3 regions of the Sinorhizobium numidicum genome follow, and region 1 is predicted to be linked to each of the others. Evidence: predicted binding sites of a transcription regulator. Region 1 holds the regulator's gene; each other region holds the start of a gene.

Evidence for each region. The regulator PhoB, encoded in region 1, activates phosphate uptake and scavenging genes when phosphate is short. The targets are predictions, from matches to a motif close to TGTCATNNANCTGTCAT.
Region 2: the regulator PhoB is predicted to act here: its motif matches at 5,363-5,379, upstream of PYH37_RS00440 (arsenate reductase/protein-tyrosine-phosphatase family protein).
Region 3: the regulator PhoB is predicted to act here: its motif matches at 6,481-6,497, upstream of PYH37_RS21150 (LTA synthase family protein).

What each region holds. Positions count from the first base shown of each region.
Region 1 is NZ_CP120368.1:522,003-532,228, reverse strand. It holds gene PYH37_RS13640 (CDP-alcohol phosphatidyltransferase family protein) at 1-485, opposite strand, end outside; gene apaG (Co2+/Mg2+ efflux protein ApaG) at 598-990, shown strand; gene PYH37_RS13630 (Hsp33 family molecular chaperone) at 996-1,991, opposite strand; gene argF (ornithine carbamoyltransferase) at 2,286-3,203, opposite strand; gene PYH37_RS13620 (aspartate aminotransferase family protein) at 3,280-4,479, opposite strand; gene PYH37_RS13615 (GcrA family cell cycle regulator) at 4,896-5,414, shown strand; gene phoB (phosphate regulon transcriptional regulator PhoB) at 5,580-6,263, opposite strand; gene phoU (phosphate signaling complex protein PhoU) at 6,470-7,180, opposite strand; gene pstB (phosphate ABC transporter ATP-binding protein PstB) at 7,236-8,051, opposite strand; gene pstA (phosphate ABC transporter permease PstA) at 8,065-9,387, opposite strand; gene pstC (phosphate ABC transporter permease subunit PstC) at 9,384-10,226, opposite strand, start outside.
Region 2 is NZ_CP120367.1:86,082-96,307, reverse strand. It holds gene PYH37_RS00460 (cation-translocating P-type ATPase) at 1-1,983, opposite strand, end outside; gene PYH37_RS00455 (DUF5132 domain-containing protein) at 2,116-2,403, opposite strand; gene PYH37_RS00450 (DUF5132 domain-containing protein) at 2,469-2,720, opposite strand; gene PYH37_RS00445 (DUF445 domain-containing protein) at 2,929-4,230, opposite strand; gene PYH37_RS00440 (arsenate reductase/protein-tyrosine-phosphatase family protein) at 4,801-5,307, opposite strand; gene PYH37_RS00435 (hypothetical protein) at 5,436-5,753, opposite strand; gene PYH37_RS00430 (hypothetical protein) at 6,263-6,709, opposite strand; partial or broken gene PYH37_RS00425 (ATP-dependent DNA ligase) at 6,747-7,106, opposite strand; gene PYH37_RS00420 (aminoacyl-tRNA deacylase) at 8,062-8,634, shown strand; gene glnA (type I glutamate--ammonia ligase) at 8,645-10,069, shown strand.
Region 3 is NZ_CP120368.1:2,074,206-2,084,431, forward strand. It holds cobalamin riboswitch at 1-199, opposite strand, end outside; gene PYH37_RS21125 (SDR family oxidoreductase) at 260-1,081, opposite strand; gene PYH37_RS21130 (phytanoyl-CoA dioxygenase family protein) at 1,167-2,360, opposite strand; gene PYH37_RS21135 (LacI family DNA-binding transcriptional regulator) at 2,675-3,697, shown strand; gene PYH37_RS21140 (TolB family protein) at 3,750-4,577, opposite strand; gene PYH37_RS21145 (NAD+ synthase) at 4,580-6,262, opposite strand; gene PYH37_RS21150 (LTA synthase family protein) at 6,532-8,454, shown strand; partial or broken gene PYH37_RS21155 (DUF1003 domain-containing protein) at 8,525-9,069, shown strand; gene PYH37_RS21160 (TadE/TadG family type IV pilus assembly protein) at 9,353-9,775, shown strand; gene PYH37_RS21165 (pilus assembly protein TadG-related protein) at 9,777-10,226, shown strand, end outside.

The DNA of each region.
Region 1 (10,226 bases):
GCAATGGTTTCGGTCGCCTCCGCAAGCCCCGTCGTGAAGTAGAGCGACTTCGCGCCGCGCACCTCGCTCGTCATTGCCCGCTTCTCGGCCATAATGGCATAGGCGAGGAAGCTCGAGCCGTTGACATAGAACGAAAAGAGCAGCAGTCCGCCGGCAAGGCCGTTGGCGCCGGGATCAGCGATGATAAAGGCGAACGGAATGGCGCCATAGAAGACGAAGTCAAGGACGATGTCGAGGAAACCGCCGAAGTCGGTCTTGCGGCTCGCGCGCGCGACCGCTCCATCGAGGCCGTCGCACAGGCGGCTGACGAGGATCAGGACGGCGCCCGCAAGATAGTATTGCCAGGAAATGAGAAAGGCTGCCGCAAGGCCGAGGCAGAGGCCGGAAATCGTTACGGCATCGGCACTTACGCCGCGGTTCGCGAGTGCGATGCCGAGCCGGTTCAGAATGGGTTCCAGCCGCCTGCGCACTGCGCCGTCGAGCATCGTCCTGTGCCTTCCGTGAAATTTGAATGCGATTCGTGTAATCTTGCCGTTATTCTTGACGAAACCTTATTGCTGTAGAATACCCGAACAGATTTGGAACAGGGCATTGCACATGTATCGCGCACTCACTCGCGACATAGAAGTCACGGTAGAGCCGTACTACCTGGAAGAACAGTCGGATCCCGATGACAGTCGTTATGTCTGGGGCTACCGCATCGTAATATCGAACCACTCAGAAGTCGCGGTTCGCCTAATGACCCGCTACTGGCACATTACCGATGAGAACGGGCAGGTTGACGAAGTGAGCGGTCCGGGCGTCATCGGCGAACAACCGCTGCTCAATCCGGGCGATACATATGAATATTCGTCCGGTTGCCCGCTGGACACGCCGTCCGGCGTCATGTTCGGTCACTACAGCATGGAAGCGGAAGACGGAGAAACCTTCAACGTGGCGATCCCCGCCTTCTCGCTCGACTCGCCCGGGCTTGTCCGCACCCTCAATTGAGGCGCCTATTGGGGCCGGACTTCACTCGCCTCGAAGCGGTAGGTGGTGGAGCAGAATTCGCAGGTGACCTTGATCAGGCCATCCTCGATGCTGCTCTCGATATCGTCGCTGCCGAGCCCCGCCAAGACGTTGCGAATCTTCTCGCGCGAGCAACTGCAGCGATCATAGACCGCCTGAGGCTGATACACGCGAACGCCGCGCTCATGGAACAAGCGATATAGCAATCTTTCGGTGCCGACCATCGGATCGGTGAGCTCGTCGGTATCGATCGTCTCGACCATCACCTTGGCTTCCGCCCAGAGATCGTCCTCCTCGAACAGACCTTCGTCGTCACCCTCGTCGCCATCACCCCCCGGCAGGTCCGGCTGGCGCATCCGCTCCAGCGCGTCGGGCAGGAACTGCGCCACCATGCCGCCGGCGCGCCAGCGGTGCCGCGGCTTGCCGTTCTCGTCGCGATCCAGGAGTTCGGCGACGCCGAGACGTACTTTGGTCGGGATCTGTTCCGACTGGCGGAAATAAACCCCTGCAATCTCCTCGAGCGTCGCACCGTCAAGCTCGACGATACCCTGATAGCGCTGCATATGAGCGCCCTGGTCGATGGTAAACGCGAGGATGCCATTTCCGAGAAGCTGGTGCGGCTCCGTGCGCCCCCCCTGCTCAGCCGCGGCCAAAGCCTCGTCGCTATAGCGCGCATAGGCGCGGACACGATCCGGCGTCGAAAAATCTGCGACGACGAGATCGACCGGCCCGTCGCTCTGCGTCTGCACGATCAGCTTGCCCTCGAATTTCAGCGATGTGCCGAGCAGGACAGTCAGTACAACTGTCTCGGCGACGAGCCGCGCCACGGGCAGCGGATAGTTGTGCCGCTCCAAGATAGCGTCCAGCATCGGTCCGAGCTGGACAGCCCGGCCGCGTACGTCCAGTTCTTCGACCTGGAAGGGCACGACATGGTCGTCACCGGCAAAATCGAACTCACCAAGTCCCGGTGCTGTTTCTGTCATCGCTTGCTCCTTGTGTCCGGGCGAGGGCCGCGCCGAAAACACTGACGTGCCCCGGCGCAACCTGCCCGTTATCTTATTTGATCCCGCTGTGAACGGATTTGTCCAGAAGGTCTGTGCATCTCGCCGAGGCGCTCGCAAACGCGCTGTCGCCAAATCGCACAGTGGTAAGCGGTCCTAAGCGGCAATCGCCGCAACCGCCCATGCCGCCTAGATCGTGTCGCGGCACTGCGAATTCAATAGCCTTTCCGTGCCGCCCCGATCGCGGCGGCGTTCTCCGGACGATCCAATGCCGCCTCAGACGATGCCCATGCACCAGGCGATGATCGATTTCTGTGCGTGCAGCCGGTTCTCCGCCTCGTCGAAAACCACGGACTGCGGGCCATCGATGACTTCGTCGGTGACCTCCTCTCCACGATGTGCCGGCAGGCAATGCATGAACAGGGCGTTCGGCGCGGCGTGTTTCATCAGCGCTTCGTTGACCTGATACGGCTGGAAGACGTTGTGCCCGCGGGCGCGGTGTTCCTGGTTCATCGACACCCAGGTGTCGGTGACGACGCAATCGGCGCCCGCGACGGCCTGCTCCGCCTCATGGCAAAGCAGGATCTCGCCGCCGTTGTTGCGCGCCCAGTTGAGGAACTTGTCCCCGGGCTCGGAGCCGAGCGGCACGGCCATGTTCATCCGGTAGCCGAAGCGGGCCGATCCCTCGATCAGCGAGTGGAGCACGTTGTTGCCGTCGCCCGTCCAGGCGATCGTCCTGCCCTTTACCGGCCCGCGGTGCTCTTCAAAGGTCATGATGTCGGTCATGATCTGGCAGGGATGCGTGTCGTCGGTCAGCCCGTTGATGACCGGCACGGTCGCGTGCTCGGCCAGTTCCAGCAGCCGACGATGATCGGTCGTGCGGATCATGATTGCATCGACATAGCGCGACAGGACCTTGGCCGTATCTCCGATCGTCTCGGCCCGGCCGAGCTGCATTTCGGTCCCGGAGAGAAACAGCGTCTCGCCGCCGAGCTGACGCATGCCGACATCGAAGGAGACGCGCGTACGCGTGGACGGCTTCTCGAAAATCATCGCGAGCATCTTGCCGGCGAGCGGCTTTTCGGCCGTTCCGGCCTTGGTCGCCGTCTTTCGGACGCGGGCATCGTCGATGATCGTCCGGAGGTCGGCGGCCGTCATGGCCGAGAGATCGAGAAAGTGTCTGGTGCCAGTCATAATACTGTATTTCCTGTGGTAAAAACCGGGAATCGATCACGCTTACGGGTCTGATTCAACCCGAACGCAGCATAACCTAGGCTGCGGCATTGCCGCTTTTGCTTCTCACCGCTTCGGCGGCGCGCTCGATCCGTGCCAGCCCTTCTCGGGCCTCCGCCGCGGTCGTAATCAGCGGCGGCAGCAGGCGCAACACGTTTTCGCCCGCCGGAACGGCAAGCAGCTTCTCGGCCCGGATCGCCTGCAGCAGGTCGGCGGACGGTATCTTCGCCTTGATGCCAAGCATCAGCCCGTCTCCGCGAATGTCCTCGATCACGTCCGGGAAGCGATCTTTTAGCGAAGCGAGGCCCTGGCGGAAGACGAGTGCGACGTCGCGAACATGGTCGAGAAAACCCTCCGCCAGGATGACGTCGAGAACCGCGTTACCGACTGCCATTGCCAGCGGATTGCCGCCATAGGTGGAACCGTGCGTACCGGCCACCATCGCGACAGCCGCCTCGTCGGTCGCAAGGCAGACTCCAAGCGGGAAACCGCCGCCGATTCCTTTCGCGACCGCCATGATGTCCGGCCGGATACCGGCCCATTCATGAGCAAAGAGCTTGCCGGTACGCCCGACGCCGCACTGGACCTCGTCGAGGATCAACAGAAGGCCGAATTCGTCGCAGAGCGCGCGCAGCTCCTGCAGAAACTCCTTCGACGCCAGGCGAATACCACCCTCGCCCTGGATCGGCTCGATCAGGATCGCTGCCGTCTCGTCGGTGATCGCATCCTTGACCGCGGCGAGATCGCCGAACGGCACCTGATAGAAGCCCGGCGCCTTCGGTCCGAAACCTTCGATGTACTTCTGCTGACCGCCGGCGGCGATCGTCGCAATCGTGCGGCCGTGGAAGGCGCCCTCGAACGTGATGATGTGGAACTTTTCCGGGTGCCCCTTGGCGAAATGATAGCGGCGCGCCGTCTTGATCGCACATTCAAGCGCCTCCGCGCCCGAATTGGTGAAGAACACCCGGTCCGCGAAAGTCACCGCCGTCAGCCGACGCGCCAGGCTCTCTTGCCCCGGAATCTCATAGAGATTGGAAAGATGCCAGACCTTCTCGGCCTGTGCCTTCAACGCCTCGACAAGATGCGGATGGGCATGGCCGAGCGAATTGACGGCGACGCCGGCGGCAAAGTCGAGATAGCGCGTGCCGTCTTCTGCGATCAGCCAAACGCCTTCGCCTCGCTCGAAACGCAACGGCGCGCGCAAATAGGTGTCGTAGAGCGGCGTTGTTGCGGCCATGGCGAACTTCTCCTTCCGATCTGTCGGCATTTGCTATCGGACATATCCGGTCCGATAAAATCAAAAATGCCGCCTTGCGGCGGCGCAGGCACTATTCCCATTTCACGCCGCAATGTCAACAAAACCAAGGCTTGCAGCCGCTTCGCCGGCGCCGATTCCGCAGCGCGAAAAAATCGCTCGGCAGGGCTTGCAAAAATGCAACGGTCCGACAGCAAGTTGGGGAAAAGTGCGAAAACGATTCGGCGCGATTCCCGCGACTCTTGCCACGGAGTCACCCTGCCAGTAGGTTAATATTCAATTACTAGACGCATGCGGCGGACCTAGTCACCAAAAGTGTTATCGCGTTGTAACTCCGGGATTTTTCCGGAGGCCGGTGATGGATTCTGCCATCCCAACGCCGAGAACGGAGAGTGCAGATGAACTGGACTGACGAGCGGGTGGAGAAACTGAAGAAGCTATGGTCCGAGGGCCTAAGCGCCAGTCAGATTGCGGCGCAGCTGGGTGGTGTCAGCCGCAACGCGGTCATCGGCAAGGTGCACCGGCTGAGCCTGCCGGGCCGCGCCAAGGCCGGCGGCACGACTGCCGCGGCTCGTCCGAAGCGGACCACATCGGCACCCCGCGCGCCGAACTATGCCGCGCGCGTCACCACCCGGACCGTCACCCGCACTGCCGGCGCAACCGTGCTCAAGGAGGAAGTTGCGGTCGATCTGGTGGCCGACCAGAATCTCGCCCTCGCTCCGAACGTTGTTGTGCCGATGTCGCGCCGCCTCGAGCTGACGCAACTCACGGAGCGCACCTGCAAGTGGCCGATCGGCGACCCGTTGAAGGAAGAGTTTCACTTCTGCGGCAACGACTCACCGGAAGCCTCGCCCTATTGCAGCTATCATGCGCGGCTCGCCTATCAGCCTTCCGCCGAGCGCCGGCGTATCCGCTAGGATTTCGCAAAGTCAAACGAAGAGGGGCCATGCGGCCCCTTTTTCTTACCTACGGCGCCGTTCAGACGCACAAAGGTCGCTGCGGCACTCTGAACTGCTGCATGGTTTTATCCTTAGATCGGCTCCGATTTAAGGACCACGCAGTAGAGCTGATGAGGGAAGAACTCAGCCTTCCAGCGAATAGCCTGCGCCGCGCACCGTTCTGATCACATCGGGCATATTGGAGAAGTTCAGCGCCTTGCGCAGGCGGCCGACATGCACGTCGACGGTGCGTTCATCGACATAGATGTCATGTCCCCACACGCCATCCAGCAATTGCGAACGGGAGAAGACACGCCCCGGCGAGGACATCAGGAACTCCAGCAGACGGAACTCCGTCGGCCCGAGGCGGACTTCGCGGCTGCGGCGATGAACGCGGTGCGTTTCGCGGTCGAGTTCGATATCTCCACAGCGCAAAAGCGTCGAAAGCACCTCGGGCTTGGCCCGCCGCAGCATCGCCTTGACCCTGGCCATCAGTTCCGGCGTCGAAAACGGCTTGACGACATAGTCGTCGGCCCCGGTCGCCAAACCCCGCACCCGCTCGCTTTCCTCGCCGCGCGCCGTCAGCATGATGATCGGCAGACGTTCCGTCTCGGGTCGTTGGCGCAGCCTGCGGCAAAGCTCGATGCCCGAGACGCCGGGCAGCATCCAATCGAGGATCAAAAGGTCGGGCAAGCGTTCCTGCAGGCGGATTTCCGCCTCGTCGCCACGAAGGATCGTATCGACTTCGAAACCTTCGGCCTCGAGATTGTAACGCAGCAGCACGCTCAGCGCTTCCTCGTCCTCGACAACTGCTATCTTCGGCAACATTCAGCTACGACTCCTTACCTGGACCACGATGAGTTGGGTCGAAACAACAAAAATCACGATCGGTCCTCATAAGTTGGAGCGGGATGCGGGCGGAAAACCGCGCATGCTTGTCCTCATCCCGCTGGAACGCGAGTGCCACGGCAGTGCGGTGCGGAAGCGCGACCGGAGCAAGATTGACGCATGCCCCGTGGCACGCTCAGCCGCGCTCAGTCGGTGACCGAACCCAGCGTCGAGGTCGTGTCATCCTTCGGCCGTTCACCCACCGGCTGGGCACCCGTCGCCATGTAGTAGATCGTTTCGGCGATATTCGTTGCATGATCGCCGATGCGTTCAATGTTCTTGGCGCAGAAAAGAAGATGCGTGCAAGGCGTGATATTACGCGGATCTTCCATCATGTACGTGAGCAACTCACGAAACAGCGAGGTGTAGATCGCGTCGATCTCCTCGTCCCGCTCACGGATGCTGTTTGCCTTTTCCGGCGAACGCGAGGCGTAAACGTCGAGAACTTCCTTGAGCTGGACCAAAGCAAGCTCGGCCAGGTGTTCGAGACCGCGGGCGAGCTTGCGCGGGATTCCGGAGCCGGCGACCGCGATGACGCGCTTCGCAGTGTTCTTGCCGAGGTCGCCGACCCGTTCCAAATCCGCCGCGATGCGAATGGAGCCCATGATCTCGCGGAGATCGGAGGCGACCGGCTGGCGCTTGGCGATGGTGATGATCGCCTTTTCGCCGATCTGACGCTCCGCGTCGTCGAGCATCGCGTCATCGGAAATCACCTTCTGGGCCAGTGCGAGGTCGGAGTTCACCAGCGCTCGGACGGAATCCGCCACCATCTGCTCGGCGAGGCCTCCCATTTCCGAAATACGGCGCGTCAGGTATTTCAGTTCTTCGTCAAAGGCGGACATAATGTGCGTGGACATGGTCGGCGATCCTTGCAGGCGCGTTCAGGTTTTGCGTTCGGACGTGGCTCCGGCATCAGCCGAAGCGGCCCATGATGTAGTCCTGGGTGCGCTGGTCATCCGGATTGGTGAACATCTTGTCGGTATCGTTCTCCTCGACGAGGTTGCCGAGGTGGAACATGGCGGTGCGCTGCGAAACGCGTGCGGCCTGCTGCATCGAATGCGTCACGATGACGATCGTGAAATTGGCGCGCAGCTCGTGGATAAGTTCCTCGACCTTGGCCGTTGCGATCGGGTCGAGCGCCGAGCACGGCTCGTCCATCAGGATCACTTCCGGGCTGACGGCAACCGCGCGCGCGATGCAGAGGCGCTGCTGCTGGCCCCCGGATAGGCCGGTACCGGGCTCATGCAGACGATCCTTCACTTCGTTGAAGAGACCCGCCTTCTGCAGGCTCGTTTCCACGACCTCGTCGAATTCCGCTTTTGTGCGGGCAAGACCATGAATGCGGGGGCCGTAGGCGACATTCTCGTAGATCGACTTCGGGAACGGGTTCGGTTTCTGGAATACCATGCCGACGCGGGCGCGGAGTTCAACGACATCGATGCTCGGATCGTAAACGTCGTCTTCGTCGAGCGTGATCCTGCCGCTAACCCGGCAATTCTCGATCGTGTCGTTCATCCGGTTCAGGGTGCGCAAGAAGGTCGACTTGCCGCAGCCGGACGGGCCGATCAGGGCCGTGACCGTGTTTTCGCGGATGTTTAGATTGACGTCGAAGAGCGCGCGCTTCTCGCCGTAATAGACCGACACATCCTTGCCGATCATCTTGTAAGGCACTGTGTTCATTTTCAGGTCCAGAGCTTTTTCCACTTTAGCTTCCGACAGCATGTTCATAGTCCTTACCCCACTACCAGCGGCGCTCAAAGCGACGCCTCAACAGAATTGCGCCGAGATTCATGAACACCAGGAAGATCAGGAGAATAATGATCGCCCCCGACGTCCGTTCCACGAAGGCACGCTCCGCCTCGTTCGCCCACATGTAGATCTGCACGGGCAGCGCCGTGGAGGGCTCGAGCGGCGAGCCCGGATAGTCCACCACGAAGGCGACCATGCCGATCAGCAGCAACGGCGCCGTTTCGCCGAGCGCGTGCGCCAGGCCGATGATCGTGCCGGTCAGGATGCCGGGCATGGCGAGCGGCAGTACATGATGGAAGATCGTCTGCATCCTCGATGCGCCGAGGCCGAGCGCGGCGGCACGGATCGACGGCGGCACGGCCTTGAGCGCCGCGCGCGTCGCGATGATGATCGTCGGCAGCGTCATCAGCGTCAGCACCAAACCGCCGACGAGCGCAGCCGAACGCGGCATCCCGGCGAAGTTCACGAAGACGGCGAGACCTAGAAGGCCGTAGACGATCGACGGCACGGCCGCGAGATTGTTGATGTTGACTTCGATCAGATCGGTGAGACGGTTCTTCGGCGCGAACTCCTCGAGGTAAATAGAGGCGGCCACGCCGATCGGCAGCGACAGAACGAGAACGATCAGCATCATGTAGAGCGAGCCAATGAGCGCCACGCCGACGCCGGCCGCCTCCGGACGGCTCGATGCCCCGAAGGTGAAGATGCCAGTGTTGAAGCTTTTCTTCAGCACGCCCGCCTCGGCGAGCTGGTTCATCCAGGCAACCTGCTGGTCCTTGACCTTGCGATTGGATTCGTTCACCGACAGGTCGATCTGGCCTTTGAAGGCGGAGTCGATGTTCGCTTCGGCAAGCAGCGTTACCGGCACCGTCTTGCCGATAACCGACGGATCGGCAACGACGAGATCGCGCAACTGTGTCCGGGCACTCGCCGAGACCATGTCGGTCGCCTGCTTGACCAGCGGCCGCTTCTTCGGATCGATGCCGAGCTGCTTGACGAGGGCGTCGCGAACGAGCAGCGGATAATTCGCCGTCAACAATTGCTTCGGATCGGTCGCTCGCTCGTTCTTCGGATCGATCACTTTTTCGGAAAATTCGATCGGCAGCGTGATCGTCGTCTGCAGAAAGGCGGTGTAACCCTTCGAAACAACGGTCGAGAGAAGCAGCGCCAGAAAGAAAAGCCCGAGCACGATGGCGCTGAGGCCATAGACGCGGAACCGGCGCTCTGCGGCATAACGGCGCTTGATGCCGATGTCGCGGCGGGTCTCGGCCGGCCGGGTGGAGACCCTCACCGGAGGCGAAACAAGGTCGGTCATTCGTACTGCTCCCGGTATTTGCGGACGATATAGAGCGCGTAGATGTTGAGGCAAAGCGTGATGACAAAGAGCGTGATGCCGAGCGCAAAGGCGACCAGCGTCTGCGGCGAGGTGAACTCGAGGTCGCCCGTTAGCTGATGGACGATCTTGACGGTCACCGTGGTCATCGGCTCGAAGGGATTCAGTTGCATGCGCGCAGCGACACCTGCCGCCAGCACAACGATCATCGTCTCGCCGACGGCGCGGGAGGCGGTCAGCAGCAGCGCGCCGACGATGCCGGGCAGCGCGGCGGGGAGAATGACCTTCTTAACTGTCTCCGAGCGCGTGGCGCCAAGGCCAAGCGAACCGTCCCGCAGCGCCCGGGGAACCTGGGTGATGATGTCATCGGAGAGCGACGAGACGAAGGGGATGAGCATGATGCCCATTACGATGCCGGCGGTAAGCACGCTCTGCCCCTGGATGAAGTTCTGGTAGTTGCCGGTGAGGAGGCCGTTCAATTGCGCCGAGATGTCGCGCAGGAACGGGCCGACCGTCACGAGCGCAAAGAAACCGTAGACGATCGTCGGGATGCCGGCGAGCACCTCCAGAAGCGGTTTGGCCGTCGAACGCAGCCGCGGGCTTGCATATTCGGCCATGTAGATCGCCGCGAACAGCCCGATGGGAACGGCAAACAGCATGGCGACGAAGGCGATGTAGAGCGTGCCCGCAAGAAGCGGCAGCAGGCCGAACTGGCCCGACGCGCCGCCGCTGCCGGCCGCGGCGAACCGCGGGTCCCATACCGTGCCGAAGAAGAATTCCGTAGGTGACACCATGCTGAAAAAGCGACCCGCCTCAGAAAG
Region 2 (10,226 bases), on a different replicon from region 1:
CCGCTCGCCGACGGCGGCGGCTGTCGCCTTTTGATCGCCGGTCAGCATAATCGTGTGAATACCGGCCTCGTGCAGTCTGCCCATCAGAGTGCTGACACCTGGCCGCAACCGATCGGCCATCCCCACCAGCCCCAGCCAGACGAGATCCTGGGTGTCCTCTGCAGTCGGCTTGGAGCCGCTCGTCTGCTTGCGCGCAACGCCGAGGACGCGCAGAGCCCGAGATGCCATTTCGAGATTTGCTTTTTCTATGGCGGCGCGTCGATCCGGCGTGAGTTCTCGCCGGGTGCCGTCCGGCCGGATTTCTGCGCCGCAGCGCCGGAGGACCTCGTCCGGACTTCCTTTCATGGCGATCAGCATCCCGTCTTCCGTCATATGTCGCGTTGCCATGAGGCGAGACACTTCGCTTCGTTGCTGGACCGATATTCGGGCAAAACGCCCTCGCAAGGAGGCAACGTCCACGCCGCTATCGAGAGCCGCCTCGATGAGGCAGCTCTCTGTGGGCGAGCCGCTTAAGTGCAGTCCTTTGTCAGCCCGAACAATCTCCGTGTCGTTGCAAAGGCAGCAAGTTTCCAACAGGCTGCGCAATGGGCCCTGCGGGTCCGCGCCGCTTCGCCTGACGTCATTGATCGGGTAAGCCTTGTCGCCGATCCTGATCGTCTCGACAGAGATGCGGCCGAAGGTGAGCGTGCCTGTCTTGTCGAAACACGCAACCCGTACCGCTGCAAGCGTCTCGATAGCATCCAGCTTGCGAATGAGAACACCTTCGCGTCGCAGCCTTTCAACTCCGAGAGCGAACGTGGTGGTCGCCACCATCGGCAGACCTTCAGGAACCGCGGCGACGGCAACGGAAAGCGCCGAGCGCGCCATCTGGAGAACACCCAGGCCACGCAGCCCTCCCACTAACACAAGGAATGCGCATGCGCCCAAGGTCAGCCACCCCAGGCATTGTCCGAGGTTCTTAAGCTCCCGTTGGATGGGCGTCTCGGGGGTGAGTGTTGCGCCGACAAGCCGCTGGATCTGTCCCACTTGCGTGAGCGACCCCGTGGCCACTACGATCGCATGTCCGCTACCTCCCGTCACGATCGTTCCGCGGTAGATCATGTTCGAACGCGCGCCGAGAGGCACCATCGACCTTCTGATGGTGCCGACAGTCTTGGAAATGGGTGCACTTTCACCCGTCAGCATCGCTTCGCTGACACTTAAGGCCTGTGCGTTCACAAGGCGCGCATCAGCCGGGACGACGTCGCCCCGTTGCACCGAGATGATGTCGCCAGGAACGATCTGCTGAACCGGGATGGTGGCAGTGACGCCTTCGCGTGTAACCTGTGCGGTTCGCGACCCCTTCGCTCCGAGGCCCTGGATCGTCCGTTCGGCGCGGCTTTCGGTTTGATAGCCGATGGCGGCGTTCAAGCCCACGACCGCGACGATCGCGGCGGCTTCAAGCACGCCACCTGTTAGAATCGAGATCGCAGCTGCGCCAAGAAGCATTGCCACCGGCAAGCTTTCAAACTGGCCCGCAAGAATGGTTGTGCTCGACCGTGGCTGGATGGAGTCGAGGACATTGGGGCCGATGCTCGCCAAGCGCCCGAGGGCATTATCTCTCGACAGTCCTGCATCCGCCGAAACCTCGAGCATGGAACTCAGTCGGCCGGGTGACACTGCGTGCCACTCGCGATGTGGTGCATCGCTTGGCGCGACGATCTCGCCGCGCAACAAAGCTGCGAGGTGGTCGATGATGGCATCGAGATCTGACGTTGCCTCGAACTCGACGAGGATTGTGCCGGTCAGATCGCTACCGGTGAGGCTGGACACGCCCGGCGCCGCACGGCCTCCGCGTTCAAGCAGGTCTTTGACCGCGCTTGATCCTTGCAAGCCGCCGACCTTCAGCCGGGCACGTCCCGGCACGGACGCGTGGATCGGGACGATGGAGACTGCGATGCGGCTGGAGGCTTTGGGCCTCCCAGGCTCGGCGAAGGTGTGCATCGCAGACTACCCCGGTGGCTCGCGGCTTTACAGCGAATACAAATCGATCATCGCCCTCAGGGAATTCCTATGGGCAACGCTTCGCGCGCCGTGGTGGCCCTCAAAGCCATCACGGCGACAAAAACGCTCAGACTAGCTGGTAGTGCGTGCGGGCTTGGCCGCCGGCGCAGGCGGAGTTGCGTTGGCTGCAGTTTCGGCCATTTCCGATCTGGCTTCGGCGACGAGGTCGGACGCTCTCTCGTTCATTTCGGCCACGGCGACTCGGGTTTGATCGTAGGCAACCAGACCCGCCTTGAGAAACGTCTTGGTGATCGGACGCAGCAGAGGGACCGCGAGCGGCGCCAAAACGAGGGCGCCGACTCCGATCGCCAGGCCCGTTACAATGTTCCCGCCTTTCAGTGCATCTTCGAGTATCGCCATTGAAGTTGCCTCCTTGTTTCTTCCCGCCGTCAGGACGCCTGGTTGAGGTCCCCGCCTTACGACGATCAGGAACTAGCCTTGGACCTGGGTTGCCCGCCGGCCGCTTTGCGTTCCTCTTCTATTTCTGCTCTGACCTCGGCAATCGCGTCGTCGGTGCTCTCATTGAGTTCGGCTACTGCCACCCTTGCGTGGTCGTAAGCTATCACACCGGCTTTGATCATTGATTTGGCAAAGGGCCTCAGGATAGGAGCGACTCTTGGCACAAGTAGACCTGCAGCGACGCCGATTACCAAGCCAGTGACGAGATGCAGCGCCATGTCACGCTCCTTTGAGGTCGTCTGGAGCATCTAACGATTTCGTGCTGGAATTGGTTAGTCGAACACCAAATTTTGTCGCAAGTTTGTCATCACCCTGTCACATTTCGCAGAGCGCGCAATTGCAGGCTCTGGTTGCAGAGGCGCCAATGAAGTCGCCATCAATGCGAGCTCGGACGACCGCCTCGCACGCGTCTGCGGACAGGCGAGGTCAACCGAGCAGTTGGGAAGCCAGGAAGATAAGGCAGCCGGCAAAGGCGCCGACGACGGTGCCGTTCATGCGGATATATTGCAGATCGCTGCCTACCACGAGCTCCAGGCGATCCACGAGCGTGTGACTGTCCCAGCTTCTGACCACCTCTTCCACAAACGCCCCGATTTCGTGACGCCAGGAGACAAGATAGACGGCAAGTTTCTCCAGAAACGCGTCGATGTGCTTCAACATTGCTTCGTCGGTCGCAAGTGCCCGGCCGACCAGCAGACAGAGCTTCTCCACCGCCATGCGCGCTTTCGAGGCCGGCTGAGACAGGTCTTCCAACACCGTCCGTGAGGTCTCGTGCCACACCGCTGCGATCCATGCCTGGACTTCCGGGTGCTCGAGGATGCGGTTTTTGAAGGCGTTGATCTGCTCGCGCTGCTCCGGCGAATTGATCAGCTCGTCGATCAGCTGGGTGAGCGCCTCGCGGAACTTCAGCCGAACCTCGCTTTCCGGCTCGCGCAAGTTGTTCAGAAGATCGGCGGAGCCGGTGACGATCGCGTCGGCGATCTTGCGGTCAATGGTCTTGGGAATCCACCAGCGACTCCGTTCCCGAACCAGGTGGAAGATTTGCTCTCGGTTTTCCTCCAGCCATTCAGCGGCAACGCCGAGGGCGCGCTCGAACAGGACGTCCGTCTCGCCGCTCGCCGTCATTATGTGGATGGCGCGGCCCATGACGGGCGCTATATCGGCCTGTTGCACCTGCTCACCGACAGTCCGCCGGGCGAAGTCCTGCAGGTCGCTATTGTCCAGGGTGCGAATGACGTAGGGCAGCGCCGCAGCGACGGTCTCGGCGAGGATCGGGGCGGTCGCAGGGGCCGCCAGCCAAGCCGCGAAGTGCTGCGCCACGTGGGCGCTCCGCAACTTCCGCAGCAGCACCTCCTCGGTGAGAAAGTGCCGCTCCAGGAAGCGGCCGAGCGTTCGACCGATGCGCTCCTGGCTGCTGGGGATGATCGCCGTGTGGGGGATTGGGAGACCAAGCGGGTGTCGAAAGAGCGCGGTCACCGCGAACCAGTCGGCAAGCCCGCCGACGATTCCCGCCTCGGCGGTGGCGCGCAGCAGCCTTATGACGATGCCGGGATCAGTGACGAAGTGGGTACCCACGAAGACAACGCCCATGGCGACGAGAAGCGATGTCGCCAAGGCGCGCTTGCGCTTGAGGCGACGCCGCAGGCCATCCTCGGCGACGGACGGAATGGTTTCCGGCGGTGGGGATGGGACGAGAGTGTCGAAAGAGCGAGAACGATCTGGTGACATGTCTCAACCTCCTCGCAGCAAACGGGTGTCCGGCGATTGCCGCAACACCTTCTCACTGCCCGGCGGCCACCTTAGGAAACAGGTGGCAAGAGCTGTCATGATGCCGAGCAACTAGGGCACGAATCTCGGTCGCGTGCCCAAGCCTGGGCCGATGATACTCCGGTTCCTTTCCGGCGGTCTCCCCGGCAGGTGGAGGTTATGCTGCCGGTCGCCTTTCTCAAAAGGTGAGCTTCGACGTTACTCAGGATCATCGGTCGGGCAAGAGTTCTGCTGACAATATTCGCACGCTCTGATCGACGGCATGGTCCGCAGGCTCGGGGAGTCGGAGAGTCGACTGTTCGCCGGCGTGCTCTGAAGCGGAATGTCACGGCAAACAGGATCTGCCACCCAAGAGCGATGCGTCGGCCGCCGGATCGGCCAGCGGTGTTCCCGCTAGTGGCTTCAAATGCGCACCAGGTACCGAAGTTGGTTCGCACATCTTTATCCGTAACGAGGCAGCCGGGAGAGTCAGCATCGGCCTGACCCGAAAGACGGACCGCGGCCGAAATTTAGGATCCTCCGCGCCTGATCCTAGGGACTGGGCGGGTCCGCGATCGCCCTCACCTGCGTTTGAAGGCTCATCCGATCAAGCGATTCAAACGGAAGATTAATGAAGATGGCGAGCCGCCGTTCGAGCTGCGACATAACATCGACAAATGCCTGCCTCTTCTCCCAGAGTTCGCCCTCGGCAAGAACCGGATCAGCACATCTCCAATGCGCCGTGACGGGAAGGCCTGGCCACTCGGGAAGCGGCTCTCCGGCCGCTGTGTCGCTGAGAGTGAACACGAAGTCCAATTCAGGCGCCCCAGCGGCTGCAAAGTCGCTGAAATGCTTGGGACGAGCGTCGTCGATCGGAAGATCCGCCGCGCGCAGAAGGCCCTGCACTATGGGTTCGATCGCCTCTGCCGGATCGACGGCGGCGCTGAACGCCTGGAATCGGCCCTGGCCAATCTTGTTGAGGATGGCCTGTGCCATAATGCTGCGCGCAGAGTTTCGGCGCGAAAGGAAGAGGATATGATAGCTGCGACCCTGCATCATTTTAGCCTCCCGCGATCATCGGTATGAAAAATCGGGGCACTGATCCTCCTTTTATGCGACGGGTGTGTGACACCCGCTGCATCGGAGCATTTAGCCGCGCTCAGTTTGCACTATGCGTGCTGCGCCCATCACGCGGACAAATCCTCTCCCGACGAAGGCGTCTGCTTGCCAGACATTGACGGCGCCAACTCCCTCGGGTCATCGTCGATCTCATCGGCGCGCGCTTCGTCCAGGCGATGCTTGATCGCTAACGCGTAGATCGTGCTCAGAATAGTCCGGTCCTTGAGATCGGGATCGGTCAGGGCCAACAGAGAAGCGCGGACGAGCTTTTTGCTCGAGGTCTTCGGGCAACGCTCGAGGACGAAATCATAGAGGTTCCTGTCGGAATGGCCCTGCATCGCGCCTTCCAGCAATGCTTCGTACAGCTTTCTGCGCTTTTCACCCATCACGACCTCCGCTTATCGACGCCGCGACTATCCGTCATAAAACTATCACAGACAAGCCGCGGGGAGTTGCATCGCAGCATTATTGTATGACTTTTTAACGCAGCTTTTCGCAACCGCTCGGCGGCAAGCGCGCCTCCGCTTCCCACAGAGGCCAACGCCGACCTGCGCGACGCAGGAGGTTTGATCGAACGGTTGGTGCCTCCGTTTCGCGCTGCTCAAGCGGCTGGAGCAACAACCGTGTCCGCGCTCATAGCTCTGAGCATTGCAGCCATGTGCGGGGGCGATGCGCGGCACGGCCATCCTCGCCTAGAAACTCGTGCTGACCGACCACTGCCCTGCCCATGCGCACCGCCATCCCGAACAGACCGACCGGACGATCTGGCAACCCTTCGAGGCGAAGCCGGCTGTCTGATCTCTTGCGGCAGCATTGAACAGAAGCTCGGGAACGGCGGGCAAATTCCACGCCTCATCTACCATAGGCTCGCCAAGTCAGCTTGCCGTGCCGAGCGTTACACCGTGCGAGATCGAAAAAGTCGGCGAAGTTTTAGAAGAAATGAGATGCCAGTCCATGCGGCACCGAAGCACCACGCTATCGCGAATGCGATCTCGAACATCAGATCGGCGAGCCGGATTGCTCCTTTGCCAAACAGCCGTATGACGCCGTCCGTCCGATCTCCCAATCCCTTCGCAAGAGACTTGAAACGGTCGAGTTCGGCAGGACTGTCGGCCCGTTCGATGACTTTGAACACCGAACTGATACCCGCATGATGTCGGATGCTGGCTATGCTCGAGGATGCGACCCGCATGTCATCAAGGGCCCGCGGCTTCAGCACGCCGTCGAACTGCCCGCGGATAGTAGAGGCGTCGATCGGCAAGGCTTCCTTCACAGCCCCGTCGAGCTTCGCGAAATCGAGTTTCCTGACGTCGTCGATTGTGAGATCCGAAATCGCGATCATCAGACGCGGCAGTCCGGAGAAGGAGACTTTCGTCGCGCTCGCGCGCGGCCGGCCGGCGACCAATGGCGCATTGCAGCATGCCGAAGTCCGACCGCCCCTTCCTCGTCAAGCACCACGGCCTCGCCGTCGAGGATAGCCGTCTTCGCTCCAAGTTGGCATGCCTCGGCCACAATCGCCGGAAAGCGATCGGTCCAGTCATAGCCGTTGCGCGTAATGATCCGCACCCTGCCCGGCTCGACGTGAACGGCGAGCCTGTAACCATCCCATTTCTCCTCGAAGGCCCAACCCGCCCTCTTTGGCGGCTTGCCTACGAGCATCGACAGAACGGCTCGACGCGTGCCGGCACTGGGTCCAGCGGAGCGATCTCGGGAGGCTTTCTCGAAGATGCTTTGGCCATGCGCCATTAACGCGCGGATCCGCGAAAAGGCAGCATTGACGCTCTCACCAACAGCAAAGGGGGAATTTCCTCTACGCTGCAGCGTTCGAAGATATCCTTTCTCAGGAGCGAGGAAGTTTTGCAGTGCCCGCCGATCGACGGGCACTTTTTTGGTTGATACACACCGGACCAGACGCCGCATCCGCGGCGAGGCCGTTTGGATCGATGACAACGGCATAGTGCGCGTGCGTATCGCTGGCTACCAATACCCCATCACCGTGAATCCAGACATGATAAAGCAAGTCATGAAGCATCGGCCTCCGCCACCGAGACGGAAGCCGCTTCGCGATATTCCAGATTAGCAAACAAAAGAAGGCCCTCTCCGGTTTAGGGAGGGGCCGAGTCTTATGTGTGCGGGCTGCTAATTTAGCGTCTTGTTTGTTACAGCGAGATGACAGTGGCCTTACGCAAACTCTGTCAGCGCGTCTTCCCCTCACGCAGCCCCTCTCCGCCTGTCGCTGTCCGACGGGGGCATGAAGACGACGGTCATCGACCTTGAACCGCACCGCGGGCAGCGCAAGCGACTGGCGACCATCGACAACGGGAAATCCCAGCCCCGCGTAGCGACCGGCGTCAGCATGTCCAGATCATATGTCCTATTTTCTGGCGAACGACCGATCCGCGTCCGATTGCTGTCACATCTTAGAGGCAACGCCCCCAACCATGCGTGGACGCCAACAGGGTTGTTCAAGCCCGGTCCGAGGTGGCCCAGCGGAGATCGATGGTTGTTGAACCAAACGGCCATTGGAAGACCGCGAGGTCCGCTTGCGGACAGGGTATTGCGCCACAAACCTTCGCCGCGAATTGAACAGTTGGAACGCGAGAGCCGCGACGTGTTATATTAGCTGGTTGAGCATCGTGAGACGCAAGCACGGGGCCTCACGATGGAAGGTCTCGCCCTAGGGAGGGTGGGATTGTGACCATTGCCTTGACACTCCAGGCATATCTCGATCGCAAGGGCGTCGAGTACGATCTGGTCGAGCATTGGCCGACCAGATCATCGATGTCTACCGCGCGCGCCTGCCACGTCGCAGCCCGCTTCTTAGCCAAAGGCGTCGTGCTGCGCAGACGCGACGGCTATCTTCTGGCCATTCTGCCTGCTTCCCGCCATGTGCAGCTCAGGAAACTTAAAGCGGCACTCGGCGAGGAGCTGACGCTCGCCACGGATCATGAGCTCGATCAGTTGATCCCGGATTGCACACACGGCGCTGTTCCCCCGATCGGCGAATGCTACGGGCTGGACATCATTATCGAGGATAGTGTCTGCGAACAACCGGAGGTTTATTTCGAGGGCGGCGATGACGCCACCCTGGTCCATATGAGCCAGGCACAGTTTGCGCGGCTCACGCGGGAGGCGCTTCATGGGAATTTCAGCGCTCGCAACCGGGGTCCGCGGGCACGGCGAGATGATCGAGTGATACGCAGCCGGAAGAAGGGCCGGCGGCGCAGTCGAGGTCCGGCCTCGCTTCGACGGACCAATATGAGGTAGGGAGGCGGCGATGTCTTACGTTAGCTACACCAGCCCGGATGACGTTCTGCGGACGATAAAGGACGGCGAGATCGCGATGATCGATCTTCGGTTCGTAGATCTTCCCGGCCTGTGGCAGCATTTCTCCGTGCCGCCAGGCGCCATCAGTGCGGACAGCTTCACCGATGGCATCGGCTTCGACGGCTCGTCCATTCGGGGCTTCCAGGAAATACAGGAAAGCGACATGCTCGTCGTGCCAGATCCGACCACTACGTTCCTGGAACCTTTCACGGAGGAGCCGACGCTCGTCCTGATCTGCAATATTCTCGACCCAGTCAGCGTCCAGCCCTACAGCCGGGACCCGCGCTTTATCGCACAAAAGGCCGAAACCTATCTCAAGACGACCGGTATCGGCGATACGGCCTATTTCGGCCCGGAACTCGAGCACTTCGTCTTCAACGAGGTCCATTACGATCAGGGCACCAACTACGGCTACTACGAGGTCGACGCCGTCGAGGCGAACTGGAGGGCGAGGGACGGAACCGGCCTTGGGCACAAGCTGCGCCCGAAAGAGGGCTACTTCCCTGTCCCGCCTGCCGACACCCTTCAGGATACGCGCACCAGAATGGTGACGCTCCTCGAGCGAATTGGCATTGAGGTCGAGGCGCACCACCACGAGGTCGCGACCGGCGGCCAGGGCGAGATCGATATGCGGTTTGCGACGCTGACGCGCATGGCCGACAGCGTGATGATCTACAAATACGTCGTGAAGAATGTCGCGCGCAGCCGCGGCATGACCGCAACGTTCATGCCGAAGCCTCTGTTTGGCGACAACGGCTCGGGCATGCACGTCCACCAGAGCATCTGGCAGGAAGATCGCCCGATCTTTGCAGGCGACGGCTATGCCGGCTCAAGCGAAGTGATGCGCTATTATATCGGCGGGCTCCTCAAGCACGCGCCAGCACTGCTCGCCATCTGCGCTCCCACCGTCAATTCCTACCGGCGGCTCGTGCCGGGTTTCGAGGCGCCGGTCAATCTCGGCTATTCGCGCCGCAACCGCTCTGCGGCGTGCCGGATCCCGATGTACTCGCTCAACCCCGGAAGCAAGCGGGTGGAGTTCCGCTGCCCGGATCCTTCCTGCAATCCGTATCTGGCCTTCGCCGCCATGCTCATGGCCGGCCTCGACGGCATTCGAAGCCGCATCGATCCGGGAGATCCGATTGACAAGAACCTCTACGATCTGCCGCCGATTGAACGCGCCGCAATCCCGTCGACACCGGCGTCGCTCGGCGAGGCTCTTGATGCGCTTGAGGCGGACTGCAAGTTCCTCCTTGCGGGAGACGTGTTCACGACAGACGTCATCGACACCTATGTGGAGTACAAGCGCTCGCACGAGATCACGGAGATACGCATGCGCCCGCATCCATACGAGTTTGTCCTATATTATGACGTCTAGTGGCCTTGGAAAGAGGATTTGCCTGGGCGGGATCAGAGCAGGCCCCTCTTTCGCGTTTTCCGAGCACTTACTCGGGGACAGAGGCCCGCTCGCGAGCGAAGACGAACAGCGCACTGACCCTTCGAAGTTCTTACGGGCCAAAAGTCAAAGCGCGAGC
Region 3 (10,226 bases), 1.6 Mb from region 1:
GCCAGGCCGGTCTTCTGACTTTGGATCGCCCGATCGCGCCGCCTTCCCAAATCGCTTCAAGATTCAGTGGCAAGGTTGTGAAAAAGCTCAGAACCTACTCTGGCGCGACCGTCCCCATCACAGCGTTGGGCACGTACCGGATTTGCACCGGCTTCCCGATTCTCCCGCCTTCGCGGGCACCTGACGGGCGCATATGGTCACACTCGTCGTCGGATGGCAAGACGAGCGGAAGGCCGGAGCGGACTCCTCCGCCGAGGGCTCACAGCGGTGTTGCCGGATGCGGCGAAGCATCATAGGCGCCCCAGATCGACTGGTCGAAGCAGATCACCGAACCGGTCATAAGACCGGATTCCGCCGAGGAGAGATAGGCACAGGCGCGCGCGACCTCTGCAGGATCGACGAGCCTGCCGAATGGCTGGCTTGCCGACGCCTTCTCGAGCCAGTCCACAGAGGCCCCGTGATACTCGCGCTGGATGCGGTCCTCGCCCTCGGACGCCATCCAGCCGATGTTCAGGCCGTTGACCCGGATGCGGTTGCGCAGCAAGGCGTAGGCGGTGTTCTTGGTCAAGGTCTCCAAGGCACCCTTCGATGCGCAATAGGCGGCGATAAAGGGTTGACCCGCCTTTGCCGACATCGAGCCGATATTGACGATGGTGCCCTCCGTCTTTTCACGCCGCATCACCTTCACCGCTTCCTGCATCAGGAAGAACGGGGCGCGCACGTTCACCGCGAACATGCGGTCGAAGAGCTCCGGCGTGGTGTCGAGGATCGTCCCGCGATCGGTGATTGCGGCAGCGTTAACGAGCGCGTCGACACGGCCGAACTCCTTGTCGCAGGCCGAAACCACCTGGCGGGCGTCCTCCACCCGCTCGAGGTCGGCCGGGACATAGACCACCTTGGTCCCGGTCGCCTCGGCAATTTCAGCCGCTCTCGTCTCACCTTTTGCAGCATTGCGCCCGCAGATGACGATGCCGGCGGCACCGCGTTCGGCGAAGAGTGCCGCGATCGTCGCGCCGAGCCCCTGCGTGCCGCCGGTGACGATGGCGATCTTGCCATCCAGCCTGCCATAGTCTTTGCTCATCAAAAATCCTCCCCTGGTAACTGATCCAAGCGGTTCGGCTCCCGCAGCCACTGCGCCGGGGCCCGTCGTTATCTGGCCGTGTCCGTCAGCTTCTCTTCTTTACCGCCTGCTCGGCAAGCGCCTGTGCGAAGGCCTCGCTGCTCCAATCGGCCGCAAGCGCCTCATGCATCAGTTGCGCTTGCGTCTTTGGCGCCAGGCCCCCTATCGGCGGATCGCGATCGAGATTGGTCGGGAACGAATATCCCTCGGCACAGGCTGCAATGGCGTTGGCGATTTCGCCGGTCGAAAGCGTCCCACGGGCCGCGAGCGCCTTCAATGCCGGATAGAGCACGGTGCTCATCCGCTCGCGGTCGACCGTTTCCATTGCGCGCCCGAAGGCAGACGAGACCTGCAGCAGGTTCGCCACGCGCTTGATATCCGTCGAGCGGTTCGTGCCGGCAGCGTGGAAAAGCGCCGGATTGAAGAACACGAGGTCGCCTTTCTCCAGTGGCAGCTGCACATGGTGCTGCTCGAAATAGTCGCGGAATTCCGCGCGCTTCAGCGCCAGATAGCCGGGCACATAGGTCTGGCTATAAGGCAGGAACAACGTCGGTCCGCTCTCGATCGGCATATCGCAATGGGCGACCGCCCCCTGCAGAGTGAGGACCGGCGAGAGCTTGTGCACATGCGCGGGATAGCGCTCTATGATCGCCGAACTCTGAAAGCCGAGGTGGTAATCGCGATGGGCCGATTGCGCTGCGCCGCCCGGATTGACGCGGTTGACCTGAGCCGTCATCTGGTAGTTGGGTCCAAGCCAGGCCTCGCTGACGAGCGCGATGATCGGATTGCCGTAATAGGCCGCAAAGTTCTCTGCCGAGTGCAGACAATGCTTCTCCAACGAATTCCAGATGCGGTCGTTAGCGCCGGGCTTGGCAAAATGATCGCCGCCGCCGCTGTCTGTGCGGCGCTGCTCTTCGATGATCTCGTCGAAGATGCGGCTCGCCTCATCGATCACGCGGAGATCAGCGAAGGCGCGCTTGAACACGGCGACACCTGGCCCCTCCGCAAGGAGGTCGCAGATCTCGGCCAGCACCGCACGCCTGCCCTCGCCAGTGGCACAATCGGCAATCAGGCCGGCGCTGTCGTAGATCAGGATGTTCTTTTGACAATCCACCGCATGAGGATACTCCGCGAGATTTGTGTGGCGCTCGACTTCGGCGCGGAATGCTTCAATGTCGCAGGAATCCTCGGTCAGCCAGACGCGCCCGACGCGCTGCCTCGGATGATTGTCGGTCTTCATCGGATCTCCTCCCTACAGCGCCGTGCGTCTTTTCAGACGCACAAAGGTCGCTGTAGCACTTTGAATTGCTGCATGTTTTTATCCTTAAATCGGCTCCGATTTAAGGAAACATGCAGTAGCGCGGGATGAGGAAAATGTGCGCGGTTTTCCGCCCGCATCCCGTCGCTAACTTACTAGAATCGATCACGTTCATGATTTTAGGTCGATCCGACCTAAAATCATCGTGATCTAAGAAACAACGAAGTACCGACTATACGTGCCGTCCATTCCTGATATAGAGCAGGAATCCATCAAAAAGCCATCAAGGGGCGGGCGTGGCGCATCAGTTTCTGGTCAAGGACATCGCCTTCCAGGCAGGGCTGAGTACGGCCACGGTCGATCGCGTGCTGAACGAGCGGCCGGGCGTCCGCCACCAGACTGCGGCTCGCGTCAAGGCGGCGATCCGCGAGCTCGAGAAACAGCAGGCGGGCACGGAGGTGCAGGGGCGGAAATTTGCGATCGACGTGGTGATGGAGGCCCCGGAACGGTTTACCGATGCAGTGCGCCAGGCCCTCGAAGGCGAGGCGGCGACTTTCGTACCCACAATCTTCCGCTGCCGCTTTCATTTTGCCGAGACGATGCGGCCGCAGGAGATCGCTCAACTGCTCGATCGTATCCGCCTGCGCGGAACCGATGGCGTCGTGCTGAAGGCGCCGGATGTTCCGGAGGTGACCGGCGCCGTAGCGAGGCTTGAGAGCGCGGGCATCGCCGTCGTAACGCTTGTTACCGACCTTCCGCACTCCGCGAGAACGGCCTACGCCGGAGCCGACAACCGTGCGGCGGGCGAAACCGCCGCCTATCTGATCGGCGAGCGCCTCTCCGGGCAGCCGGCGACCGTGCTGGTGACGATTTCAAGCAGCCGCTTTCGCGGAGAAGAGGAGCGCGAGATCGGCTTTCGCCGCACGCTGCGTGAACATTATCCGTTGATCGCCGTCGTCGAGATCAGCGAAGGCTATGGCAAGAACGAAGAAACCGGCGCCCTCGCCTTGGATGCCTTGATCCGCCACTCCGAGATCAACGCCGTCTATTCGATCGGCGGGGGCAACCGCGCGGTGCTCGCCGCATTTCGGCAATTGGGGCGCACCTGTACGCTCTTCGTCGCCCATGACCTCGACAAGGATAATCTCGAACTGCTGAAAGGGGGCAAGGTCCACTTCGTGCTGCATCACGATCTGAAGACGGACGCTCGCACGGCCTTTCGCGCCATCATGGAACGTCGTGGCGCACTGGCGGCCCCCACAGGCCGACATCTTTCCGCCGTCGAAGTGATCACTCCTTACAATCTGCCGCGCATCTGACGCCACCGTCGACCGGATTAGCCATATTGGTCTGCTGCCGACGGGCCGGTGTTTATTGCTCCGGGTAATAGCGTACGAAAGCAAAGGCTCGTCCAGATGGCGCCCAGTTTGGAACGTTCATCGTTCCCTGGCCGCCGAAAAGCTCGAGCAGAACGCGCGCATCGCCACCCTCCGGGTTCATCAGACGGAGCCGCACGTCGAGATCGCGGGGATGGTCGAAAACATCGCCGTCATAGGAAAGCACGAGCAGATGCCTGCCGTCTGGAGACGGGTGGGGAAACCAGTCGCCATAAGGGCTGTCGGTGATCCGCTGGACATCGCTGCCGTCAGGCCTGACCCGCCAGATCTGCATGCGGCCGGTGCGGCTGCAGTTGAAATAGATCCATTGCCCATCTGGCGCCCAGTCCGGCCCGTCGTTGCGACCTTCGCCATGGGTTAGGCGACGCTCCTCGCCGCCATCGACCGAGATCGTGTAAATGTCGAAAACCTGATCGCGGATCCCGCAATAGGCCAGGCTGCCGCCGTCCGGCGACCAGCCGTGCCAGTAGGACGGCAGGTTCGGCGTCACAAGACGCGGCGCACCGCCCTCGATCGGCAGGAGGTAGATCGCCGACTTGCCGAATTCGGTCTTGTCGCTGATGACGAGCGTCCGCCCGTCCGGGGAAATGCCGTGGTCGTTGTTGCATTGACCGGCAAAACCGGTGTCGATTTCCAGCGGAGCGGAGCCGTCGATCGGAAGGCGGTAAAGGCGGCCCTCGCCGTTGATGATCAGGAACGTTCCGTCACGCGACCAGTTCGGTGCCTCCACGAGCCGCTCCGTCTGCCAGACGACGCGCGTCTCGCCGGTGTCGATGTCGAAGATCTCCACCGAACTGCGCATGGTTAGCCCCTGTCGCGAAAGCGGTTGGTGATCGGATAGCGTCGATCGCGGCCGAAGTTCTTCTTGGTGATCTTCACGCCCGGCGCCGACTGTCGGCGCTTGTATTCGGCGATGTAAAGGAGATGTTCGATGCGATGCACGGTCGCCACGTCATGGCCGCGGGCGACGATTTCCTCGGTGCTCATTTCCCTCTCGACCAGGCATTCGAGAATGTCGTCGAGCACCGGATAGGGCGGCAGCGAGTCCTGGTCGGTCTGATTGGGCCGCAGCTCGGCAGACGGCGCCTTGTCGATGATATTCTGCGGGATGACTTCGCCGTAGGGGCCGAGTGCGCCCTGCGGCATGGTGTCGTTGCGCCAGCGTGCCAGAGCATAGACCTGCATCTTGTAGAGGTCCTTGATCGGATTAAAGCCGCCGTTCATGTCGCCATAAAGGGTGGCGTAGCCTACCGACATCTCCGACTTGTTACCGGTCGTCACCACCATCGAGCCGAACTTGTTGGAGATCGCCATCAAGATCGTCCCGCGCGTGCGGCTCTGGAGGTTCTCTTCGGTGATCCCGGGCTCCGTTCCCTCGAACGCATCGGAGAGCGCATCGAGGAATCCTTCGACCGGCTCCTCGATTGCAATGATGTCGTAGCGGCAGCCGAGCGCCTCGGCGCAGGTCTTGGCATCCTTCAGCGACTCTTGCGACGTATAGCGATAAGGCAGCATGATGGTGTGCACACGCTCTTCCCCGAGCGCGTCCACCGCCAGCGCCGCGCACATCGCCGAATCGATGCCGCCCGAAAGGCCGAGCACGACGTTCTTAAAGCCATTCTTGTTGACGTAGTCCCGGAAGCCAAGCATGCAGGCGCGATAGTCCGCCTCCTCGCTTTCCGGCAAGCGCGACTGCAGCCCGTTGGACGAGGCCCAGCCGTCCTCGCCTCTCCTCCACTCACAGATCGAAACTGCCTCCTCGAACTGGCTCATCTGGAAGGCAAGCGACCGGTCGGCATTAAAGGCGAAGCTTGCCCCGTCGAAGACCAGTTCGTCCTGGCCGCCGAGCTGGTTGGCGTAAATCAGCGGCAGGCCGGTTTCGATCACCTGCTTCAGGACCACCTGGTGGCGGACGTCGACCTTGCCGCGGTAATAAGGCGAGCCATTCGGAGAGAGCAGGATCTCGGCGCCGCTCTCCTTCAGCGTCTCGCAAACGCCGAGATCGCCCCAGATGTCCTCGCAGATCGGAATGCCGATGCGCACGCCGCGGAAGTTGACCGGACCCGGCATTTCGCCGGTGTCGAACACACGCTTCTCGTCGAATTCGCCGTAGTTCGGCAGGTCGACCTTGTCGCGGATCGCGATGATCTTGCCGGCGTCCAGCACCGCCACCGAATTGTGACGGAGAGAGCCGGCACGCCGCGGGAACCCGATGACGACACCGGGCCCGCCGTCCTCCGTCTCCGCCGCGAGCTTCTCGACCGCCTGGAGGCAGGCCTTCAGAAAGGCCGGCTTCAGAACGAGATCCTCAGGCGGGTAGCCAGAAATGAAAAGTTCGGTGAACAGTAGCAGATCGGCGCCCTGGCGCGCTGCGTCGGCCCGCGCCTCGCGCGCCTTTGCCAGGTTGCCGGCGATGTCGCCGACTGTTGGATTTAGCTGTGCGACGGCGATCCGTAGCGTTGAAGGAGCGGCTATCTGTGCGGTCATGAGCGTGCCTGTCAGTATTTTCTCAACGAATGCGTTCGGCGTAAGCCATGTTCTTAGCGCATCCTGCCACCAAAAACCCACACCCAATCGTTATCGGCGCTAAAAATCCCAAAAAATTATGCGTTTCCCGGCTCTTACGCCGCTTCGCGGCGGTCCTTTGACAGCGCATGGAACATTGGGATTGGCGGCCACGTTTCGCCATTCATCCCCTGTTCAAGATGACAGTCGTATGACAGTTGAACGACAGATTTATGAAATTGGAGAACCTGTTGGCCAGTATCGATTCCGCCGCCGCGAAACGTTCTCAGGTCTATGTCGATAGGCTTGGCTTTTCCGCGAGGCACGCAAAGACGCTGGCAGGTACACGCAGCGCGCTGTTCTCGCTTTTCATGGCGGCAGCGCTTGTCTTCACAGTCGAATTCATCGTACGCCAGTCTTTTTCGGACACCGCCGCCTATTTTATGGACCCGATGCGCCCGGCCTGGACGACCATTGCGGCCTTTTTTCTCGTTATGCTTGCACTTGATGCGGCCTTCGGTCGTGAGCACAAGGCTGCACTCCTCGTCGCGCCGCTTGCCATTGTGCCGGCCTTCATCTGCCAGCAGAAACAGGTCTTCCTGTCCGATCCGCTTTATCCGACCGATTTCCTTTTCGGCCGGCAAATCATGGAACTGATGCCGGTTCTCGTGAAGGATCGGCCCTGGACCGCTGTCGGCGTCGTGGTCGGACTGATTGCCACGGTCGTAACCGGGGGCCTTCTGCTGCGCTACGCCTGGCAGAACTTTCCCAAGCTGACGCGCAAGGAACGTCTCGCTCGCATTGCCTTCGCTCTGCCGCTGCTCGTCGCCTTCTGGAACATCATGGACTACAACCAATTCTCTTGGATCCGCGACCGGCTGCGGGTCGTCCCCATCATGTGGGATCAGACAGAGAACTACCGTCACAATGGGTTCGCGCTCGCCTTCGCGATCAATCTTCCGATGGCAAATGTCAGCGCTCCGGCCGGTTATATGGCGGATGCGATCGACCGCATCCCGGTGAAGCCCCTGCCCGCCGGAACGAGCCATCGCGGCAAACCGGATGTGATCGTGCTGATGAGCGAATCCTTCTGGGATCCGACCCGCCTTCCGAATGTGAAGCTGACGCCTGACCCGATGCCGACGGTCCGAGAAATGCAGGCTGGCAACGTCTTCTCGCCGGAGTTCGGCGGCATGACGGCCAATGTCGAGTTCGAGGCTCTGACCGGCTTTTCGAACGCGTTCCTCCCCTACGGGAGCATTCCCTACCAGCAGTATATCCGCAATCCGATCCCTTCGCTCGCGACGTTCTTCCGCGGTGAAGGTTACGTCTCTCGCGCCATCCACCCTTTTCAGGGCTGGTTCTGGAATCGCACTGCCGTTTACAAGGCCTTCGGCTTCGACATGTTCAAGTCGGAAGAGAATATGCCGGCGATGCAGAAGCGCGGGATCTTCGCCTCGGATGAATCGCTGACGAAGGAGATCATTCGCCAGGCGGACGCCTTGAACGACCCGTTCTTCTTCTTCGCCGTGACGCTGCAGGGCCACGGCCCCTACGAGCCTAACCGCTACGCGAAGAATACTATCAAGGTCGAGGGCAATCTGCCCGAAGGTGACCGGCAGGTGCTCGCCACTTATGCGCAAGGCATCAAGGAAGCGGACGACAGCCTGAAGATGCTGATGGACTGGGCGAAGCAGCGGGACCGCGAGACGATCATCGTCCTCTTCGGTGACCATCTGCCGCCCCTCAACACGGTCTACACGAGTACCGGATACATGAAGGACATAACCGCCGAGCGCAAGGGGCCGAAGGATCAGATGAAGGCGCAGCACGAAACGCCGCTCGTCGTCTGGTCGAATAAGACCGGCCCGAAGAAGAATATCGGCACCATCAGTCCGGCTTTCCTTTCCCATCAGATCTTGAAACACGCCGGCTACGAGCACCCTTACTACACTGGGTTTCTCGGCAAGGTGCACGATCACTTCCGCGTCCTCGACCGCTACATGCTGATCCGCAAGAACGGCAAGGCCGTCGCGGAATGGTCGCGGCAGCCGAAGATACCGGCATCGCTCCGCGATTACCGTTTCCTGCAGCACGACATGATGTTCGGCAAGCGTTACAGCACCGACCGCTTCTTCAAATCCCATGCCGAGCTGTTCCAAACGGGCTCGTAGCGTCCGTTCAGCCGCACAAGGGCAACACTTTGAATTAAAGATGCTTCCGAATCACGCTTCGGAGGTAGGCATGCCGCATCTCAACGACATTTCTCGGGTTCTAGGCAAACCGATCAGCGAATTGACCGAAATCGAGCGCCGCATCCTCAGGCATGCAAAAGAACGGCGCACCGTCGCGACGGATACGAACGCGGAATTTGTCACCCGTCTTCCTTCGGAGCGCGCCTTGCCGACAGTATCGCCCGTATCGGCGGCTCCTGGGGCTTCATCGTCAGCTTCGGCGCCTTTCTCGCGGGCTGGGTCGCCATAAATTCGATCCTCTTCGTACGACACGCCTTCGATCCCTACCCCTATATTTTTCTCAATCTCGTGCTGTCGATGCTCGCCGCGCTACAAGCGCCGATCATCATGATGTCGCAGAACCGGCAAGCCGAACGCGATCGCTTCGCCGCCTCGAAAGACTACGAAGTCAACCTGAAATCCGAAGTCGAATTGATCGCGCTTCACCACAAGATCGACGATGTTCTGCTGCGCGAAATCGCCGAGCTGCGTTCCGATCTTGCAAGCCTCAATCGCCAGTTGACGCAACACCAGCGACCTGCCGATCGTGATTGAAACCGGGCGCGTTTCCGTCCGCCCTTCCGCTTCCTGCTGCTACTGGCATCCCGTGGCCGCGCCCTTTTTCGACCATGCTGCGCAATGCGCGGCGTTGGCCCAAATGTGGCAAAGCCCGCACCGAGATCAATTAAAAGGCGAGTACATATTTACTAAAATGCAGAAAACTCAAGCCATTACAATAAGTTGAAATAGTATGAGAAAATTAACGATTTAGGTCGCACCTTATAGGTGCAGGGATATTGCAAGCTATTGCAGATTTAAGATACTCGGAGATCCTGCCATGCCTGTTCTGAAGCGCCTACTTGGCAGCCGCAAGGGTGCAGCCGCCATCGAATTCGCCGTTATTGCCCCGCTCTTTTTCATGTGCGTGCTGACCCTGGTCGCCTATGGCATCTATCTCAGCGCCGCCCACTCCATCCAGCAGATCGCCGCCGATGCCGCGCGCACGGCGATAGCGGGCCTTTCGGAAGAAGAACGGGAGCGACTTGCAACCGACTACATCCGTCGCACGACGATGAACCAGACTTTCATCCGGTCCTCGCGGATGAATGTCAGCGTCCGCGACGACGCCAACAACGCGAACCAGTTTACCGTCACCATCACCTACGACGCCAGCGATCTCCCCATTTGGAAGCTCTTCACCTTCGCATTGCCGGGCGAGCAGATCGAGCGCTACGCGACCATACGCGTGGGAGGGATCTAACATGCCCGACACCACGATGCGGCAATACCTCAAGTCCCGGAGCGGCAACATCGGCATCTCGGCGGCCCTCGTCATGCCGCTCCTGATCACGTCGATGGGGCTCGGTATCGATTACGGCTATCTCACGCTTCAAAAGCGTGAGTTGCAGTCCGTAGCCGACCTCGCGGCAATCGCGGCGGCCGCCAATGTCGGCTCGGCCGAACAGGCGGTTTTGGGTCACTTCAAGAGCAATGGGATGGCCTTTGCCGTATCGACCTCTGCCGGCCTGATGACCCCCGACGGCAAGGTGTTGCCGAACGAGGTCGAAACGGCCGCCAAGGGCGTGGCCACGATCGCCCGCGGGCGCTATGCCCCCGACCCTGCGATCGATGCGGGGCAGCGCTTCATCAAGGATGCCGTGCCCGCCGACGCGGTGCAGGTCACGCTCGAGAAAAAGGGCATTCTTTATCTC